Regions from separate parts of the Kitasatospora sp. NPDC088742 genome, predicted to be linked through region 3. Evidence: riboswitches for the same ligand, from Rfam matches in the RefSeq annotation. Region 3 holds a riboswitch; each other region holds the start of a gene.
What was found. A riboswitch is a leader RNA that binds a small molecule or an ion and turns the genes downstream of it on or off. The one in region 3 is predicted to bind cyclic di-AMP.
Positions count from the first base shown of each region.

Region 1: linked by a shared signal. The riboswitch ahead of ACZ6ZR_RS00660 (hypothetical protein) and the one ahead of ACZ6ZR_RS16045 (NlpC/P60 family protein) in region 3 are both predicted to bind cyclic di-AMP.
Region 2: linked by a shared signal. The riboswitch ahead of ACZ6ZR_RS35910 (transglycosylase family protein) and the one ahead of ACZ6ZR_RS16045 (NlpC/P60 family protein) in region 3 are both predicted to bind cyclic di-AMP.
Region 4: linked by a shared signal. The riboswitch ahead of ACZ6ZR_RS37605 (transglycosylase family protein) and the one ahead of ACZ6ZR_RS16045 (NlpC/P60 family protein) in region 3 are both predicted to bind cyclic di-AMP.

Region 1 covers NZ_JBVJLD010000001.1:155,625-160,467, reverse strand. The annotation lists gene ACZ6ZR_RS00665 (cupredoxin domain-containing protein) at 1-77, opposite strand, end outside; gene ACZ6ZR_RS00660 (hypothetical protein) at 262-1,368, opposite strand; cyclic di-AMP (ydaO/yuaA leader) riboswitch at 1,372-1,504, opposite strand; gene ACZ6ZR_RS00655 (GNAT family N-acetyltransferase) at 1,707-2,141, opposite strand; gene ACZ6ZR_RS00650 (HAD family hydrolase) at 2,153-2,788, opposite strand; gene ACZ6ZR_RS00645 (NAD-dependent epimerase/dehydratase family protein) at 2,770-3,768, opposite strand; gene ACZ6ZR_RS00640 (aminotransferase family protein) at 3,782-4,843, opposite strand, start outside.
Region 2 covers NZ_JBVJLD010000072.1:30,212-35,054, reverse strand. The annotation lists gene ACZ6ZR_RS35915 (hypothetical protein) at 90-293, opposite strand; gene ACZ6ZR_RS35910 (transglycosylase family protein) at 376-1,515, opposite strand; cyclic di-AMP (ydaO/yuaA leader) riboswitch at 1,502-1,702, opposite strand; gene ACZ6ZR_RS35905 (hypothetical protein) at 1,894-3,999, shown strand; gene ACZ6ZR_RS35900 (sirohydrochlorin chelatase) at 4,082-4,843, opposite strand, start outside.
Region 3 covers NZ_JBVJLD010000017.1:85,270-90,112, forward strand. The annotation lists gene ACZ6ZR_RS16040 (C40 family peptidase) at 1-1,052, opposite strand, end outside; gene ACZ6ZR_RS16045 (NlpC/P60 family protein) at 1,272-2,351, opposite strand; cyclic di-AMP (ydaO/yuaA leader) riboswitch at 2,416-2,564, opposite strand; gene ACZ6ZR_RS16050 (C40 family peptidase) at 2,948-3,979, opposite strand; gene ACZ6ZR_RS16055 (NYN domain-containing protein) at 4,175-4,843, opposite strand, start outside.
Region 4 covers NZ_JBVJLD010000087.1:9,633-14,475, forward strand. The annotation lists gene eno (phosphopyruvate hydratase) at 1-621, opposite strand, end outside; gene ACZ6ZR_RS37605 (transglycosylase family protein) at 817-1,587, opposite strand; cyclic di-AMP (ydaO/yuaA leader) riboswitch at 1,593-1,744, opposite strand; gene ACZ6ZR_RS37610 (cytochrome P450 family protein) at 1,971-3,218, opposite strand; gene ACZ6ZR_RS37615 (SDR family NAD(P)-dependent oxidoreductase) at 3,576-3,971, shown strand; gene ACZ6ZR_RS37620 (nucleoside triphosphate pyrophosphohydrolase) at 3,990-4,843, opposite strand, start outside.

The DNA of each region.
Region 1 (4,843 bases), on a different contig from region 3:
GTGGGCGTCGCGCTCGACCCGCCACCGCCGCCCTTGTCGTCCGAGCAGCCCGCCGCCCCGAGCAGGAGCACGGCCACGGCCGCGACCGTGGCGTACCGACGGGAACGGCCAAGGGCAGAGTGGGTCGGCATCGGATCGTCCTCCAGGTGTGACCGGCGTCGGGCCGCACCATCAGCGCACACCGACGGCCCTGACACACCGTCGCCCCGCCTGGGCGCCGCCGGGTTTCACCCGACCGGCGGCGGGCCCAGGGGGTCGAGGTCAGCCCTGGAACGCCGTGTTCAGGGTCTGCCAGAGGGGCTTGGTGGCGTAGGGCAGCATGTCCTCGGCGTAGTACCACCAGAAGTGGCCGCCGGCGTAGTAGGGCAGGTCGATCTTGAGGCCGTAGTAGTACGTCAGCATCGACCCGGCCGCCGCCTGGGTGGTGCCGGTGGCGGCGTCGGGCAGGCCGACCTCGCCGAAGCCGAGCTTGGCGTTCGGGTAGAGGGCGTGCAGCTGCTGGAAGTAGGAGGTCCAAGTGGCCGCGCTGGGACGGATGTTGTTGCACTGGCCCTCGTAGTAGCTGAGGGTCACGTAGTCCAGGCCGTTGCGCATGTCCTCCGGCACGTACTGCTTGGTGAAGGCGATCGGGTCGAGCTCGGTGGGGCCGTTGCCGCAGCCGATGTCGTAGTAGAGGGTCAGCGCGCTGCGCTTGCCGGCCGTCTCGACCTGGCGGTAGGCGTCGGTGATCTTGGTGGAGACGTCGGCGTAGCTGCCGAGCCAGTTGCCGTTGACCTCGTTGCCGATCTCCCAGAGGTCCACCTTGTCGCCGAAGGCCTTCAGGTACTGGGCGACGCGGTCGTGGTAGGCCTGGGCCGAGAAACTCTTCACGTACTCCGAGTCGAGGATCTCGCCCATGAGGTAGCTGACGGGCTGGAGTTGGTTGACCGCCGCGGTGTAGGAGCCCGGGCCCTCGGTCTCGTCGAAGACGAGACGGGTGGTCGGGGTACGGGCCAGGTGCCGCGAGGAGTCCACCAGCGCGGAGAGCTCCGAGACGTCGTCGGCGGTGACGCCGTACAGCCGGTCGGGCAGCGCGCGCATGCCGGCGGGCGCGGGCGTCGCACTCGGCGTGGGCGTGGGCGTGGCGCTCGGCGTGGGCGTGGCGCTCGGCGCGGGAGTCGGCGCGGGAGTCGGGCTGGGCTTGGGCGTCGCGGTCGGCGTCGGCGTCGGGCTCGGTGTGCGCGTCGGCTGGTAGCGCCAGTGGCCGGACTGCGTGGAGGTCCGGGCGGCCTGGGCGCCGGAGGCCTGGGTGCTGATCACGAACGGGAGGGCGAGCAGGCCGGCTGCGGCCGCCGCGCCGACCCGTACAGGGGTGGCAGAAAAGCGCATGGACAGGTTCCTCTGCGACGCCTGCGAGGTGAGCTGTCGGGTTCGGGCCGGAGGTACGGCCCGGCCGCGCTGTGGGAGCGGCTTCACCCCGAGCCTGCGGCCACCGCGGACGCACGTGCGCGGGCGGGGGGCAGCAGGCGGCTGACCTGGTTCCCCCGCTCCCGTCCGTGTCCGTGCTCGAGTGACCGCCGGCGGGTGGACGGGATTCGGCGTCCCACCGGCGGGGCCCGCGCGGAGCGGGCGACTCGGAGCAGGCTAGCAGCCGTCCCGGCACGGACAAGACGGTGAAGGACGCTGTAGCGCAGCTCACAGAGCCGCCCGCTCCGCGCGGCGAGGGGTCAGCTCGTCCAGTGCGGGGAGCGCAGGCCGGCCGGGGTGGAGCGGAAGCCGCAGGAGCGTTCGTAGAAGTCGACGTGCTCGGGGTCGTAGTCCACGTGCACCCAGTCGCAGCCGGCCCGGAAGGCCTCCTCGGTGACCTCGTCCACCAACCGCTTTCCGATGCCCAGGCGTTGGTACTCGGGGTGGACGGCGGTGTCCAGCACGAAGGCGTGCTTGCCGCCGTCCCACACCGCGTGCACGAAGCCGACCAGGCGGTCGGCGTCGAAGGCACCGATCCAGCTGAGGCTGTGCCGCTCCAGGCGGCTCGCCCACGGGGTGACGGTGAGCTCCTCGTCCGGGACCGCCGGCCCGTCCGGGCTGAACGCCCGTTCGTGCAGTGCGGACAGCTCCCTGTCGTCGACCCCGAACCGGACCTTCAACTCGACCTCGGTCACGCCGATTTCACCTATTTCCGCTCTGTACCGTCTTCCAGCAACCGGGCGATCCCCGCAGCGAGGGCCTCCGGTGTGTCCGCGAGCAGCGTACCGATTCCCAAGCGCTCCGCCGCGCCGGTGACTTCGGGGTTGTCGTCGATCAGGACAGCCCGCTCCAGGGTCCGGCCGCAGCGTTCGGCGACGGCGGCGAAGAACTCCGCGGTGGGCTTGACCCGCCCGACCCGCCAGGAGGAGGCGATCACGTCGAACTTGCCCAGGTGGCCGTGGGCGCCGTCCTTGACGGCGTCCCAGTGCTCGGCCTCGTTGTTGGCCAGCACGAGCAGCAAGTCGGGCCGGTGGCGGCGGAGTTCGGCGATGGCGGCGAAGGCACCCGGACGGGGGACCACGCAGTCCCGGTAGAGGGCGTCCAGCCACTGCGGGTCCACCCGCAGGCCGGCCGGTGCCCCGGCCGCCACCAGGGCGTCGGCCAGTACGTCGTGGACGTGGGCCAGGCCGACCTCGTAGGCGGCGTCCCTGGCGTCCAGTTCGGCCAACAGCCGTTCCGGGTCGGCATGGTGACGGTCCGCCAGCTGCTGGAGGAAGTCGGTCTCCTCGGTGACGTTGTTGAAGATGACGCCCCCGGCGTCCATCAGGATCGTGTCGGCCATACCCGCTCCACGTTCTCGCGCATCCAGTCGAGGTTGGCGGCCAGCCCGGCCGCGAGGTCGTACTTGGCGGCCCAGCCGGTGGTGCGGGTCAGCTTGGCCGGGTCGGCCTGGAGCTTCATGACCTCGCCGGGGCGGGGCGGTCCGTGCAGGATCTCGCTGCGGGAGCCGGTGAGTTCGACCACCAGGCGGGCGGTGTCGGTGACGCTGTGGTCGACACCGGTGCCGATGTTGTAGGCCTCGCCGGTGCCGGGGAGGCGGCCGAGGGCGAGGAAGGCCTCGACGGTGTCGGCCACGTAGGTGAGGTCGCGGGTCTGCTCGCCGGTGCCGTTGATGGTGATCGGTTCGCCGCGCAAGGCCTTGGCGAGGAAGAGCGGGACGGCGTCGTAGACGTGCCGGGGGCCGTAGCAGTTGAACGGCCGGACGATGGTCAGCGGGGTGCCGTAGGTGTGGGAGTAGGACCAGGCGAGCCGGTCGCAGGCCACCTTGGAGGCGGCGTACGGGGTGGCGGGCATCAGCGGGTGCTGCTCGGTGATGGCGTCGGGCTGGGTGCCGTAGACCTCGCTGGAGCTGGTGACCAGCAGGTGTTCGGGGCCGGTCAGCCGGGCGGCCTCCAGCACGTTGAGGGTGGAGCCGAGGTTGGTCTGCACGACGCTGGCGGGCTGGTCCAGCGAGGCCGGGACGTAGGCGTCCGCGGCCAGGTGGAACCAGGTGCTCGCCTCGATGCCGCTGAGCACGGTGACGGCCGAGGGCCCGGCCAGGTCCAGGTGGACCAGGCGGTGCAGGGCCGCGACGGCGGGGGCGGGGAGGTTGCGCAGGCGGTTGGTGACCTGGGTGCCGGAGACCCGGCGGACCACGGCGGTGACCTGGGCACCGAGGCCGATCAGGGCCTCGGTGAGGTGCGAGCCGACGAAGCCGTCGGCCCCGGTCACCAGGACCGGGCGGCCGGCCCAGTAGCGCTCGGCCGATTCGGTGGACGACATCAGTGGGGGTGCCTCACTCGCTCGCAGGGATGCGGGACAGCGCCGCGCGGGACGCCTCCGCCAGGAAGCCGATCTCCTCGGAGGTGCTGGTGAGCGGCGGCGCGAGGATGACCCCTTCGCCGCTCCCGTCCGGGTTGAAGCCGTTGAACGGGTAGAGCAGCAGCCCGGCCTCCCGGCCACGGGCCAGCGCGGCCCGCTGGGCGCCGGGCACCAGCTCCACCGCGTGGAAGTACCCCACCCCCCGGGTCCGGACCACCGCCGGGAGGTCCTCCAACGCCCGTACTGCGGCGGTGAGTTCACCTCCCCTGGGGGTGGAGGGGTCGAGCGCGCCGAGGTCCTGGAGCACGTCGAGCACCGCGAGTCCGACGGCGGCCTGGAGCGGGCTGGCGGACATGGTGCCCATCAGCGGGAGCGGGCGCCCCGAGGAGCGCAGCGAGTCCACGCCCGCCTCGTTCACCAGCACGGCGGAGAGCGGCAGGTACCCGGCGGACAGGCCCTTGGCGAGCACCACCAGGTCGGCCGCGCTGCCGGGGTCGTGGTCGGCGCCGAGCGGCAGGCCGGTGCGGCCGAGGCCGGTCAGCACCTCGTCGTGAATCACCAGCACGCCGTACTCGTCGCAGAGCCGGCGCAGGGCGGAGAGGTAGCCGGGCGGGGGCGTGTAGGCGCCGCCGGTGGTGCCGTTGACCGGTTCGATCAGGACGGCCGCGACGCTCTCGGGGCCGCGCTGCAGGATCGCGTCGCGGACGGCGCTCACGCACTCGGCGCGGCACCGCTCGTACGGGCAGCCGCGGTGGTGGCCGGGGTAGGGCGGGTCGAAGGCGGGGCCGAGGCCCAGGGCGTCGACCGGTTCGGGGCGGCGCCGCCGGTGGCCGGAGAGGCCGAGGGCCAGCGCGCTGTTGCCGTGGTACCCGAGGGTGGCGGTGAGCACGTGGTGGCGGCCGGTCCCGCCCCGGGCGCGCTGGATCGCCTTGGCGTAGGTGACGGCCAGTTCGACGGCGGCGGTGCCCGAGCAGGCCAGGCTCACCCCGTCCCCGGCCCGTCCCACGGCGGCGGCGAGCCGTACGGCCAGCTCCTC
Region 2 (4,843 bases), on a different contig from region 3:
CGTCCGTCAGATCTCCCCGAGCCATGGATCAAGATCATCGCATGACCTTGATCCACTTCTGAAACAGGCCCTAGTGCCGTGCCCGGCCCTCAGCCGTCCTGGACGACACCGCCCCTGGGCTCGGTGAGCCGGCTCTCGTCGGCGGCGTCGCCGGTGCGGGCCTCGGTGCGGTGCGAGCGCGCGAGGTAGTCACGGAGGATCAGCTCGACGGCGTCCTGCGGGTTCCTGGTGCCGGCGAGGAGCATCAGCTCGATCGCGAAGTCGGCTTCCAGGGAGACGGTGACCTTGGCCATGGCGGCAGGATACGGCTCCGCCCCCGGAGCCGACCAGGTCTCCGGGGGCGGTGCTTCGGGCCGTCGGATCAGCACACCGTCGTCAGACGCGGCCCGCGAAGTCGGGGGCCCAGTTGGCGATGGTCTCGGTCTTCACGCCGGCGCGGGGGTTGGCCGCCTCGACGTACTTGCCGCCGCCCAGGTAGATGGCGACGTGGTAGACGCCGGAGTTGGCGCCGTTGTTGGACCAGAACAGCAGGTCGCCCGCCTGGAGGTTGTCCAGCGAGACCCGGGTGGCCGCGTCGGCCTGGTCGTTGGCCACGCGGGGCAGGGAGATCCCGGCCTGGCGGAAGGCCGCCTGGGTCAGGCCGGAGCAGTCCCAGCCGCCGTTGCTGCTGCCGCCGTAGACGTAGGCCTGACCGACCTTGGAGAGCGCGAAGTTGAGCGCCGCGGCCTTGGATCCGGTGGCGACGGTCGTGGTCTGCTCGGTGGCGGACTTCTTCGCCTTGGTGCTGGTGGTCGACGAACCCGACTGCGGGGCGGCCGACTTGGGGGCCGGAGCCGGCGCCGGGGTGGCCACCGCGACGTTGCCCAGGACCAGCTGCTGGCCCGGGTAGATCATGTCCGGGCCCTCGGGGAGCTGCCCCTTGTTGAGCTCGTAGAGCTTCTCCCAGCCGCCCTCGACGTTCTGCTGCTGGGCGATGGTGGAGAGCCAGTCCCCGGCCATCACGGTGTAGCTCTTGGCCGAGGCGGAGGAGGTGGCCGGGGCAGCCGCGGGCTGCTCGACGGGGGCCTGCGGGGCTGCGGCCCGCGGGGCCGCGGTGGTGGCCGAGGAGGTGTCGACCTGGGCGGCGGCGCCGCCCTTGGTCAGGCCCGCCTTGACGGAGCAGACCGGCCAGGCGCCGGGGCCCTGGGAGGCGAGCACCTTCTCGGCGATCGCGATCTGCTGCGCCTTGGTGGCCTGGTTGGCCTGCGCCGCGTACTGCTTGCCGCCGAACTCGGCCCAGGTGCTGGAAGTGAACTGCAGGCCGCCGTAGAAGCCGTTGCCGGTGTTGATCGACCAGTCGTTGGTGGACTCGCAGGCGGCGACCTTGTCCCAGGTGGAGACGGAGGCGGCCGAGGCGGAGCCGGCGGTGAGGGTCGGGATGGTGAGGCCGATGCCCACGACGCCGGTGGCGGCGATGAGTCGGCGGGCACGCTTGGAAGTGGTGCTGGACAGCACGAAGACGCGTTCCTCTCCCACGCCTGCGAGGTGAGCTGTCGGATTCGGGCTGGAGTTGCCCGGCCGTGCCTGAGCACGGCTTCACCCCAAGCCTGAAATCGGTCATATACGACCGAAGTCAGGCGACTTACCTGTGGTTCCCCCGCCCCTGCCGCGGTGCTGATGAGCTGCCGGCCCGTCCGGCGGCAGGATTCGGCGTTCCGGAGGGGCTGGGTCCGTGTGGTCACGAACAGGGCGTCACGTTAGGCAGAGTTAAGTTCAAACCGCAAACCCCTGTGACGGTGATCATGGTTTCTTTACCGACTCTTCATGAAGCGGAAGCTGTCGATCCGGAAGTCGATTTCGATCGATTCTGTTCAAATTCCTTGCGGTGAAAGGGATTTGCCTATGCTTCGGGTCATGCGGCACGCGAGAGGGCCCCAGCCGGGCCCGGCGGACAACGGATCGGCGAAGGTCAGCCGGCGGAAGCTCCTCATCGGCCTGGCGATCGGCACCGCCCTGGCGGCGGTCGGGGTGGAGGAGGTGGTCCGGCGCGCGGGCAGTACTCCTGACACCCCCTCGGCTGCCCCGCCGCCACCGCCGACGGAGACTCCGCATACGCACGGCGCCTCGCCGGCCGCCTCTGACATCCCGTCCGCCTCGGCCTCCGCCACACCGGGTGAGTCCCCCTCGGCCGCGCCCTCGCCCGCCGAGACGGTGCGGCCGCGGAACTGGTCCGACCCGGCGGGCTGGAGCGGCGGCGCCGCCCCCGGCCCCGGCGCGGCGGTGCGGATCACCGACCACGTGGTGCTGGACGGCGACGTGACGGTCGGTTCGCTCCTGGTCGAACCGTCAGGTTCGCTCACCTTTGCCCCGGATCGTCCGGTTTCACTCACCGCCCACGGCAACGTCGAGGTCCGCGGCGCGCTCACCCTCGCCCCGCAGTCCGCCGCCACCGTCCACGCCGTCCGCTTCCCCACGGTCGACGAGGGCCGCTTCCAGGGCGGCGGCATGGCCCTGGTGGCGAGCGACACCGGCCTCTGGGTCACCGGCTCCGGCCGGCTCCGCCTGGCGGGCGCCCAGCGCACGGCCTGGGTCCGCGCGGCCGGCCCGCTGAAGGCCGGTGACACCAGCATCCGGCTGGCCGCCGCCCCGGCCGGCTGGCAGGTCGGCGACGAGCTCGCCGTCACCCCCACCGGCACCCCCGACGCCGAGGGCTTCTCCGAGCGCTACGACCACCGCACCGTCGCCGCCGTCAGCGGATCCACCGTCAGCCTGGACGGCCCGCTCCGGTACGCCCACCCCAAGGTCACCACCGGCGGCGGGGTGAGCGTCGGCGCCGAGGTGCTCAACCTGACCCGCAACGTCCGGGTCGAGGGCACCGAGAAGGGCCGCGCGCACGTCCACATCACCAGCAACCAGCGCGCCGACGTCCGCTACGCCGCGCTGCGCTGGATGGGACCGCGCTCGGCGGGCAAGGAGAAGTGGGCCGGCAAGCCGGTCACCGAGCCGGTGCTCGGCCGGTACGGGCTGCACTTCCACATGCTCGGCGACACCGCCCGGGGCACCGTGGTGGAGGGCGTGGTGGTCCGCGACACCGGCAGCCACGCCTTCGTCCCGCACAACTGTCACGGCATCACCTTCCGCTCCTGCATCGCCCATCAGACCTGGGAGGACGCCTACTGGTGGGACGGCCCGCTGGACACCCGCACCCCGCAGGGCCCGTCCAACGACATCACCTACGACAGCTGCGTGGCCTCCCGCACCCGGTTCGACCCCAACCCGCGCGGCTACCGGCTGACCGGCTTCAGCCTCGGCGCGGGCAAGGGCGGGGTGGCCCGGGACTGCGTGGCGGTCGGCGTCCAGGGCGCCAACGGCGCCTCCGGCTACGAGTGGCCGGAGACCAGCGAGGGGGTGTGGACCTTCGAGCGCTGCCTGGCCCACAACAACCTGGAGAACGGCATCTTCGTCTGGCTGAACGCCGAATTCCACCACACCGTCGGCCAGTTCGTGGCCTACCACAACGGCGGCTGGGGCATCGAGCACGGCGCCTACCTGAACGACTTCGACTACAACGGCACCGTCCTGTACGGCAATGCGGCCGGCGGAGTGGCGATCCACGCCCTCGGCCGGGACAAGGGCACCGTCTTCGACGGCCTGCTGATCGACGCGGCCGGCCAGTCGGACTACGCCGTCTCCACCGCGCTGCACCAACTCCCGGGCGAGACGGTGCAGGTGACGCGCAGCAAGTTGACGGGCTACCGGAAGGCGGGCGTGGCGCTGCGCGCGGTGGACGGCGGGGCGCCGGAGGACATCGCCATCCTGGACTGCGAGTTCAGCGGCGCCGAGCTCTGGCTCGACCCGAAGCTGCCGGCCCCGAAGCGGGTGGTGCTCCGCAAGGCCGGGGCGGAGCAGGCCCAGGAGATCCACCTCTCGGGCGCCCCGACCCCGACCACCAGCGCCGTGCCGCCGCGCGCGGTGGTCACCCCGAGGATCGCCCTGCGGGACGCGGCGCCGGTCTCCTGAGTCCACTCATGGCTGGACGCGACGGGGCCCCGTACGGTTGCGAACCGTACGGGGCCCCGTCGTACTGCCGGGTGCCGGAGCGTCAGGCCCCGGCCTCCTGCTCCTCGAAGACGGGCTGCGGGAGCGCCGCCAGGTAGGCCGAGGCGATCAGCTGGCCGACGGCCGGGTAGGCGCCGAGCGGGGCCGCGCTCGGGCAGCCGGCCTCCTCGGCGGCGGTGGCCAGCAGCTCCGGGTCGACCTCGGGGCCGATCACCAGCGGGGCCAGCGCCGGGCGCTGGGAGCCGGTCGCCTTCAGGTGGTTGACGGCGGCCAGCACCGAACCGGGCACGTCGAGGGCGGCGCCGACCACCGGGACGGCCAGGCGCGCGGCCAGCAGCACACCGGTGATCTCGGCGGCCTGGGCGGCGGCCTCACCGCCGGCGGTGGTGAGCACGATGCCGTCGGCGGCGGTCGCGATGGCGAACAGCCGGGCCCGGTCGGCCCGGGCCAGCCCGGCCTCGGAGAGCCGGACGTGGACGGCCTCGGCCAGCAGCGGGTGCGGGCCGAGCACGTCGGTCACGGTGGCGCCGTGCGCGGCGGCCAGCTCGTGAAGGCCGGTCAGGAAGCCGTGCGGGCCGGGCAGGAGGGGTACCAGCACCGGAGCGGGCAGCCCTGCCTCGGCGGCCCGGGCGAGCAGCCCGGCCACGGTGGGGGCGTCGTCCTGGGCACCGTCCAGGTAGGCGGCGGCGGTCTCGACGCCCGGCTGCTCGCCGCGCACGATCGAGAGCAGTTCCTCGACCACGGGGCGGGTCTCCGGCCCGGCGGTGGCCGGAACGGCCAGCACCAGCGTCGGCGAACCCGCCGG
Region 3 (4,843 bases):
ACCCGGACGACTCCGGAGACGGGCATCGCGTTGACGCTCTCGTAGCGCACCCGGGCGCCGGGGTAGGGCGCGTGCACCACGACACCGCCGCCGGCGTACATCCCGACGTGGTGCATGTCCCTGTAGAAGATCACCAGGTCTCCCGGGCGGGCGTCGGCCAGGCTGATCCGCTGGCCCGCGTTGGCTTGCTGCTGCGAGGTCCGCGGCAGGCTCACTCCGGCCTGCCGCCAGCTCCAGTACATCAGACCGGAGCAGTCGAAGGTGCGCGGGCCGGTGGAACCGTACACGTACGGGGAGCCGATCTTGCTCGCGGCGGCGGCCAGCGCGGCGGCGGCCCGGCCCGAGGCGGCCGGGAGGTTGCCCAGGTCCACCCGCTCGCCGCCGCGGGCGGCACGGCGCTCGGCGTCCCGGGCGTCGTCCGCCTGGAGCCGGGCCCGCTCGGCGGTGCCCAGGCTGTTCAGCAGCCGCTGGGCCTTGGCCAGGCGCTGGCGGATGTCCTGCTTGCTCTCCGTCAGGGTGCGCCGCACCGACTCCAGTTCGGCCAGCTTGGCGGAGGTCTCGGCCCGGCGCTGGTCGAGCCTGCGCTGACGGTCGATCACCTGGTGCAGGGTGTCGTTCTGCCGCTGGTTCACCTGGTCCAGGGTGCGGGCCCGGTAGAGGTAGCCGGCCGGGTCGGAGTCGAGCATCAGCTGGACCGCCGGGTCGATGCCGCCGGACCGGTACTGGGCGGCGGCCACCGAACCGAGGTCGGAGCGCAGCCGGTTGAGCTCCTCCTGGGCGGAGGCCACCTGGTCCTGGAGGGTGCCGGTCTCGGCCTGGAGGACGCGCTGCTGCTCCTGGGCGGCGTTGGCCCGCTCGGAGGCCTGCTCGGCCTCCTCGTAGATCTGGTCGACCTGGGCCTTGACGTCCTTGCGGGAGGTGGGCTCGGCCGGGGCACCGGGTGCGGCGACCGCACCCCCGGCCGCCGCGACGCCGAGCACCGTGGTCGCGGCTGCGGTGAGCACCAGCGCCCGGGTCAGCCTACGGGCGGCCGGCAGGGGGGAACGAGACACGGTGGCGGCTCCTGTCCTGCGGCCGGGCCACCGCCGCCGCCCGGTGGGCGGGCGTCCTGACGGAGGTCCGGGGGCAGACGTTAGCGAGTCGCGGCGATCTAGTCCAAACCCCTATAGGACCGAATATTTGACCACTAATCGGACAGTTGATCCACCGTCGGGAAACGCCGCAGGCCCGGCACGGGGCCGGGCCTGCGGGGTGTAGCGCGTTCGGGTGGGTCAGACCCGGACGATTGCGTTGATCGGCATCACCGTGGCGGACTCGTGCCGGACCAGGGTGCCGGTGCGCGGGGCGTGCACGATCTGGCCGCCGCCGACGTAGAGACCGACGTGGTGGCGGTCGCCGTAGTAGATGATCATGTCGCCGGGCTTGGCATCGGCGATGTTGGTGCCGATGTTGGTGCCGGCGCCGGCCTGCGACTGCGAGGTGCGCGGCAGCGAGATCCCGGCCTTGTTGAACGCCCAGACCATCAGGCCGGAGCAGTCGAAGGCGCCCGGGCCGGTGGCGCCCCAGCCGTAGGGCTTGCCGATCTGCGCCTCGGCGGCGGCGACCACGGTCGCGGCGTAGGAGCCGGCCGGGACGCTGCTGAGGTCGGTGCGGCTCTCCGAGCGGGAGGCCCGGTCGTCACCGCTGTCCGCGGCGGCGGGGGCCGGAGTGGAGGCCTGCGGCTTGGCGGCGGCCTTCGCGGCGGCGGCCTTGGCCGCGGCCTCGGCGGCGGCCTTCTCCTCGGCCTCGCGGATCTTCTGCTTCTCGGCCGCGTCCAGCGAGTCGAAGAGGGCCTGAGCCTTCGCCAGCTTGCCCTGGACGTCTTCCTTCTGGGCCTTCAGCTGCTCGCTGGTCTTCGCCAGGTCGGCCAGCTTGCCCTCGGTCTCGGCCTTCTGACGGTCGAGCTTGTCCTGCTCGGTCTTCAGCTGCTTGAGCGCGTCGGCCTGCGAGATGCCGACCTGGTTGATCGCGCCGGCCTGCCCGAGGAACGCGTCCGGGCTGCTGGAGAGCATCAGCTGCACGGTCGGGGATATCCCGCCGGTGCGGTACTGCTCGGCGGCGATCTCACCGAGGCTGGCCTGGAGCGTGTTCACCTGCTCCTGACCGCGCGCCACCTCGTCCTGGAGGTGGCCGACCTGGGTCTGCAGGGTCTGCTGCTTCTCGGTGTTCGCGTTGAACTGCTCGGTCGTGACCTCGGCCTGCTCGTTGAGCTGGTCGATCTGGGTCTTGACCTCGTCCTTGGAGGGCTGCGGGTCGGCGTGCGCTCCGGTCTGGCTGGAGAGGACCACGGCGGCGGCAGCAGCGGCCGTCATGATCGAGACGCGGGTACGACCGGCAGGCTTGGGACGACGATGGGACGCCACGAAGGCGGACTCCTTCTTCCTACGTCCGCCTACCGGGTGAGCTGACGGGTTCGGGCTGGAAGCTAGCCCTACGACGTCTCACCCCCGCACCGTCTCACGACGGCCCGGCCGGCCTGACGCCGATTCACCCCGAGGAACGTGGTTCCCCGGCTCCGATCGGCAGCCGCCCCCCTCGGGGGTCCCCTGTCGGGCAGTCAACTGTCCCTGCCCCGCTGCGTCTCGAACTCGGCGGTAACCACCGCCGCCGCCCAGGCTGGACGATCGACAGTGCGGTGGTTCGACAAGGACCCTAGTAACCCAACCGTGATCGGTTCAAATCCTTGTAAGAAAAAAGACGGAAGAAAGTCCAAGTGCATTTGTGATTGCGACCGAGCGTGATCACAAATGCACGGTGAGCTGAGATTTCACCGCCTCGGGACGCGGAAGGGCCCGCCGGAGGTGTCCCACATCACAGCGGGATTCCGGCGGGCCCGGGCGTGTCACGAGGCGTCAGTTGCCCCGGCTCACACCAGATGTCCGTTATGCCGTACTCGGCTGACCGGCCGTCAGACCCGTCGGATGGTCTTGATCGGCATCACGTCGGCGGGGGCCACCTTGACCACGTCGCCGGTGCGCGGCGCGTGCAGCATCATGCCGTTGCCGATGTACATGCCGACGTGGTGCGCGTCGTTGTGGTAGATGATCAGGTCGCCCGGCTGCGCGTTGGCGATGTCCTTGCCCACGTTGGTGCCGACGCTGGCCTGCGACTGCGAGGTGCGCGGCAGCGAGACGCCCGCCTGCGCGTAGGCCCAGACCATCAGGCCGGAGCAGTCGAAGTTGTTCGGGCCGGTGGCGCCCCAGACGTACGCGCGGCCCTGCTTGCTGAGCGCGGCCTGCATCGCGACGCCCGCGTAGCCGGCGGCCTGCGGCAGGGTGCTCGGGTCGACCCGGCTGGCACTGCGGGAGGAGCGGTCGCCGCTGGTGATGGCGGCACGGTCGGCGGCGCTCAGCTGGTTGAGGAGGTCCTTGGCCTCCTGCAGCTTGCGCTGGACCTCGACCTTGGAGTCGTTCAGCGCCTTGGTGTTGCGGTCCAGCTCGGCCAGCACCTGGGCGGCCTCGGCCTTCTGCTGGTCCAGCCGGCGCTGCTGGTCCTGGAGCGAGCGCAGGGTCTGCGCCTGGGTCTGGTTGACCTGGTCGGCACTGGAGGCCTTGCTCAGGTAGCCGTCCGGGTCGGAGGCGAGCATCAGCGCCACCGACGGGTCCACCCCGCCGTTGCGGTACTCGTCCGCCGCCACGGCCGCCAGACCGGTCTGGAGCTGCGTCATCTGCTCCTGGCCGCGGGCCACCTGGTCCTGCAGCTGGTCGGCCTGCTTGCGCAGCTGGTCGGCCCGCTCCTTGGCGCCGTTGTACTTCTCGGCGGCCTGCTCGCCCTCTTCGTAGAGCTTGTCGACCTGCGCCTTGACCTCGTCCTTGGACGGCTTCGCGGGCGCCGCGTAGGCACCGGCCTGCGCGGAGAGCGCGACCGCGGTCGCAGCGGCGGCGGTGAGCACGGTGACCCGTGCGCGGCTCGGCTGCTTGGGACGGCGGTGGGAAGCCAAGGTGACGAACTCCTTAAGCACTCCTGGACGCTCACCCGTTCGGGCGTTAGTCCAGAAAATAGGTTTGACGCCTGACCCTAGTGAGTCAGGACCCGTCGCGCCACTCCCCTACCGGAACGAACTTCCCTACGCACAGCGGCTTTCACGGTACGGACACAAACGCGCCACCCTCTTCTGACCTGGGGTCAGAAGAGTTCACGGCCTGGACAGCCGCCGGAGCAGCAGCATCGAGGAGACCGGGCGCGCTCCCGCCTTCTTCACGCCGTCCGCGACCTCCTTGTCGGTGGAGACCACCACCACCGGACGCCCCTGCGGCTCCGCCCGGACCAGCCGCCGGATCAGCTCGTCCGCCGTCTCCCCGGTCCGGCTGAACCGCACCCGCACCCCGCGCGGCGGCGCCATGATGACCGGCGCGTCCAGGTCCTGGCCGTCGAAGACACAGGTCACCTCGGCCTGGCTGCGCTGGGCCAGCATCGCCAGCCCGCCCAGCAGCCGCATCCGCTGCTGCTCCAGCGGCAGCGTCGGGTACCCGGTCTTGGTCACGTTGTAGCCGTCCACCACCAGGTGGACCTGAGGGATCGCCAGCAGCTGGTCCAGCAGCGCCGGATCGTCCTCCGACAGCGCCCGCCGGGCCACGTCGTGCGGCGAGGCCGAGCCCGGCACCACCGCGTCCACCAGATCGGCCGGATGGAGCTGCGTCACCGGCAGCGCCAGCTCCCGCTGGAGCCCCTGGGCCGACTGCAGCACCGTGTCCAGCAGCAGCCGCAGCCGCATGTCCTCCACGCTGCGGCCCTCCCGGACCGAACGGCGGCCGGTCTCCAGCGCGGCCTCCAGCTCGGTGATCCGGTGCCGCAGCCGCCGCGC
Region 4 (4,843 bases), on a different contig from region 3:
GCCGCCCTCGTCGCCCAGACCGGTGGAGAGACCGCGCTCCTTCAGCACGCCCTTGAGCGTGTGGTAGACCTCGACGCCCCAGCGGACGGCCTCGGAGAAGGACTCCGCACCGATCGGGGCGATCATGAACTCCTGGATGTCGACGTTGGAGTCGGCGTGCGACCCACCGTTGACGATGTTCATCATCGGGACGGGCAGGACGTGCGCGTTCGGGCCACCGAGGTAGCGGAACAGCGGCAGGTCGCTGGCCTCGGAGGCGGCGTGCGCCACGGCGAGCGAGACGCCGAGGATGGCGTTGGCGCCGAGCGAGGACTTGTCCGGGGTGGCGTCCAGGTCGAGCATGGCCTGGTCGATGAGGCGCTGCTCGGTGGCGTCGTAGCCGACGAGCTCCGGGCCGATCTGCTCGATGACGGCCAGGACGGCCTTCTCGACGCCCTTGCCGAAGTAGCGGTTCTTGTCACCGTCGCGAAGCTCAAGCGCCTCGAAGGCGCCGGTGGAGGCACCCGACGGGACGGCGGCGCGGCCGGTGCTGCCGTCGTCCAGGCCGACCTCGACCTCGACCGTGGGGTTGCCACGGGAGTCGAGGATCTCGCGGGCTACGACGACATCAATGGACGGCACGAGGCATCTCCTTGCGGAAGCGGGGACGTGTAGTCGTTACGACCAGAGCCTAACCGCACCCGGGCCCGGGACCACGCTGACCTCGGTCCCGTCTCACCTCGTGGCCTTCCTACCCACCGGTAGTCCACCCGGGGCGAGCACGGCGGGGCCGCACCGGATCACGGTGCGGCCCCGCCGGGATGACGGTGCGTCGGATCAGCCGAGCTGGAGGACCTGGCCCGGGAAGATCAGGTCGGGGTCGCCGCCCACGACCGACTTGTTGCCCTGGTAGACCTGCTGCCAGTCCAGGCCCTTGGCGGCGGCGATGCCGGACAGGGTGTCACCGGACTGCACGGTGTAGTTGCCGGTGGCCTGGGTCTTCGGGGCGGCGTGCTTCGGGGTGCTCACCGTCGGCGCGGCGGCCTTCGGGGTCGCGACCTTCGGCGCCGGCTTGCTGGTCTCGACGGCCTTGGGCGCGGCCTTCGTGGTCTTCGGGGACTCCGTCTTCGGCGCCGCGGCCTTCGGGGTCTCGGTCTTCGGCGCGGCCGAGCGGGTCTCCGAACGGGAGGCCTTGGCCTCGGAGTTGGTGTCGACCTGGGCGGCGGCGCCGCCCTTGGTCAGGCCCGCCTTGACGGAGCAGACCGGCCAGGCGCCGGGGCCCTGGGAGGCGAGCACCTTCTCGGCGATCGCGATCTGCTGGCCCTTGCTGGCCTGGTTGGCCTGCGCCGCGTACGCCTTGCCGCCGAAGCCGGCCCAGGTGCTGGAGGTGAACTGCAGGCCGCCGTAGAAGCCGTTGCCGGTGTTGATCGACCAGTCGCCGCCGCTCTCGCACGCGGCGACCTTGTCCCAGGTGGAGACCGGGGCGGCCTGGGCGCCGGTGGCGGCCATCAGCGGCAGGGCGAGGCCGACGCCGGCCACGCCCGCGACGGCGATGGCCTTCTCGGCCTGGGTACGACGACGATGACGGCCCGAACCAGTGAACAGCATGAAGAAATCCCTCTCCGCACGCCTGCGAGGTGAGCTGTCGGGTTCGGACCGGGAGGTGGCCCGGCCGCCGTGAGGCGGCTTCACCCCAAGCCGTGGGGGGACGGCGACGTACGTGTGGGTCCCCCGCCCCTGCCCAAGGGTCTGGTCGGTGTCCCGGCGGCGCGGCGGGCAGGATTCGGCGTTCCGCGCACGGGGTCCGCAGCTGCGGACTGCAGGGAGGGTAAGCAGATCAGCTGACCGATCACAAGCTCATGTCGAACACATCACACCGAAATCACGCTGCGCTGTGGGTCGTCCACAAACCGTACTTCTGTGGCCGGATTGATGTGTATTCAGATCACGGTCGATCAGATATGACCGACACGCCGTCAGACAACGGGTGTTCAGCCTTCCGGGGTGAAGCCCACCGGCAACTCCCGCAGCCCGCGCATGATCAGGCCGCCGCGCCAGCGCAGGTCAGCGGGCTCGGCGGCGAGTTGCAGGTCGGGCAGCCGGGTGAGCAGGGTGCCGAGCGCGAGTTGGCCCTCCAGGCGGGCCAGTGGGGCGCCGATGCAGTAGTGGATGCCGTGGCCGAAACCCAGGTGCGGATTGTCCTGCCGCGCCAGGTCCAGGGTGTTCTCGGCCGAGAATCTGGCCGGATCGCGGTCGGCCGCGGCCAGCACCACCAACACCGGGTCCCCCACCGGGATGTCCACCCCGCCGATGGTCAGCGGGCTGGTGGCGAACCGCCAGGTGGCGAGCTCCACCGGGCCGTCGTAGCGCAGCAGTTCCTCCACCGCCGTCTCCAACAGGGCGCTCTCGCCCCGGCGCAGCGACGCCTGGAGCAGCTCCCGCTGCTCCGGGTTGCGCAGCAGCGCGTAGGTGCCGTTGCCGATCAGGTTGATGGTCGTCTCGAAGCCGGCGAACAGCAGGATGAAGGCCATCGCGGCGGCCTCGTTCTCCGTCAGGTGCTCGCCGTGGTCACTGGCCCGGATCAGTCCGGAGATCAGGTCCTCGCCGAGGTCGGCCCGCTTGCGGTGGATCAGCTCCAGCAGGTAGTTGCGGATCTTCTTCACCGCCCGGCCCACCCCGCCGCGCTGGCCGCCGTGGTGACGGATCATCGCCCCGGCCCAGTCCCGCAGGTCGTCCTGGTCCTCCGGCGGCACGCCGAGCAGGTCGCAGATCGCGTAGATCGGGAGCGGGAAGGCGAACTCGTGGATCAGGTCGGCCTCGCCGCGGGCCGCGAAGCCGTCGATCAGGCGGTCGGTCAGCTCCTGCACCCGGGGCTGGAACTCGGCCACCCGGCGCGGGGTGAAGGCCTTGGAGACCAGGCGGCGCAGCCGGGTGTGGTCCGGCGGGTCGATGTTCAGCAGATGGGTCATCAGGTCGGCCTGCCGCTCCCCCGGGATGCCGACCCGGCCGGTGCGGTGGGCCTGTTCGCTGTGGTGCGCCGGGTTCTTGGAGAGCCGGGCGTCGGCCAACGCCTGCCGGGCGTCCGCGTACCTGGTGACCAGCCAGGCGTCCACCCCGCTGGGCAGGGTGGTGCGGTGCACCGGGGCGTGCTCGCGCAGCCAGGCGTACGCGGGGTACGGGTCGGCGGCGAACTCCCAGGTGAAGAGGGCGGGCTGGGTCGGGGCAGGGCTTTCCGGCATGTCGTGAACGGTAACCCGGCGGATGGGGTCTCCCCCGGCAGGGCTTGCCCCATGAGGAGCGTCGTTCAGGGCCCCTCCTGCCCGATGGCGGGCAAGGAGGGCGCGTGCTCTCGGCGTGCCGGGGAAAGGCCCTCGTAGCGGAGCTACTTGGGTCTTTTCCCGGTGCGGCGAGAGTGCGTGCCGGGCGGCGCGACGGGGCAAGCTCTGCCGGGGGAGACCTCAGGAGTGAGCCTGGTCACCTGACGGGTATTAGACCTTGCGGAGAATCGGCCCGTGCTTACGATCCTCCGATACGGACTTGGAGGGACGCCGGTGCGGCGCGTCCCTGCCGGGCGCGGCTCAAGGAGGAGCAGTCCCATGCGAGTAACCGGGGCAGTGGTGGTCATCGCGGTACTGGACGGCGGTTCGGGTGCCGGGCTGGCCCGGCGGTTCGCCGCCGCCGGGGCGGCCGGCCTGTTGATCGCCGACCAGCGGCCCGGGGTGGCCGAGGACCTGGCCACCGAGCTGGACCGGCCGGGCTGCCCGGTGGTCGGCGTGGGCGCCGACGTCCGGCAGCCCTCCGACGTGGCCGCGCTGGTCTCCACCGCGGCCAAGCACCTCGGCCCGATCGACCTGTTCTGCGTCTGCGGCCCGGGTGCCGAACGCATCCTGACGCTGGCCGAACTCCCGGACCACCTCGGCCCGCTGGCCGAGCTGATGGCCCAGGTCGGCGACGCGATCGGCGAGGTCGTCACGCCCGCCGTCGCCGCCTGAGCCCTCCCGGCAACAGCGCTACTCCGCCGCCCTGACCTCGTCCCGGTAGGCACGGGTGGTGGCGCGCAGCGCCTGGTCGATGTCCAGGTCCTCGTCGTAGGCCCGCTGGGCGAGGGCCAGCAGCACCCTGCCCAGGCTCTCCTGGTCGAGCGCGGCGGGGAGTTCGTACGGGGCGTCCGGGACGGCGGTGAAGCCGGCCCGGCGGACCCGGGAGACCAGCTTGGCCGCGTACGCCAGCGCGGGCAGCCCGGCGGGGACGCCGTCCAGGATCGAGTCGCGCTGCTTCTCGGCGGCCTTGAGCTGCTCCCAGTTGGCCTCCACCTCGGCCGCGCCGGCCGCCTCCACGTCGCCGAAGACGTGCGGGTGACGGTACATCAGCTTCTCGACGATGTCCCCGGCCACGTCGTCCACCGTGAACGGGTCCTCCGGGTGCTCCTCGGCGATCCGGGAGTGGAAGAGGACCTGGAGCAGCACGTCGCCGAGCTCCTCGCGCAGGGTGACCCGGTCCCCGTCCTCGATCGCCTCGACCAGCTCGAAGGCCTCCTCCACCAGGTACTTCACCAGCGAGGCGTGGGTCTGCTCGGCGTCCCAGGGGCAGCCGCCCGGGGAGCGGAGCCGGTCCATCACCGAGACCAGGTCGAGCAGCCGGGCACCGGGCAGGTCGTAGGAGCCGGGCAGCAGCTCGATCTCGGGCACCTCCCCGGCCCGCTCGACCGCGATCCGGGCCAGCGCGTCGGTGAGCCCCGGGTCCCCGTCCGGGCTGCCGAGCCAGAGGGTCGTGCCCTCCTGCCCCTCGGTCAGCAGCCGGGCCAGCGCGGGCGCGGTGGAACGCTCGACCAGTTCCACCGTGACGCCGGCCTGCCGGACGGCCG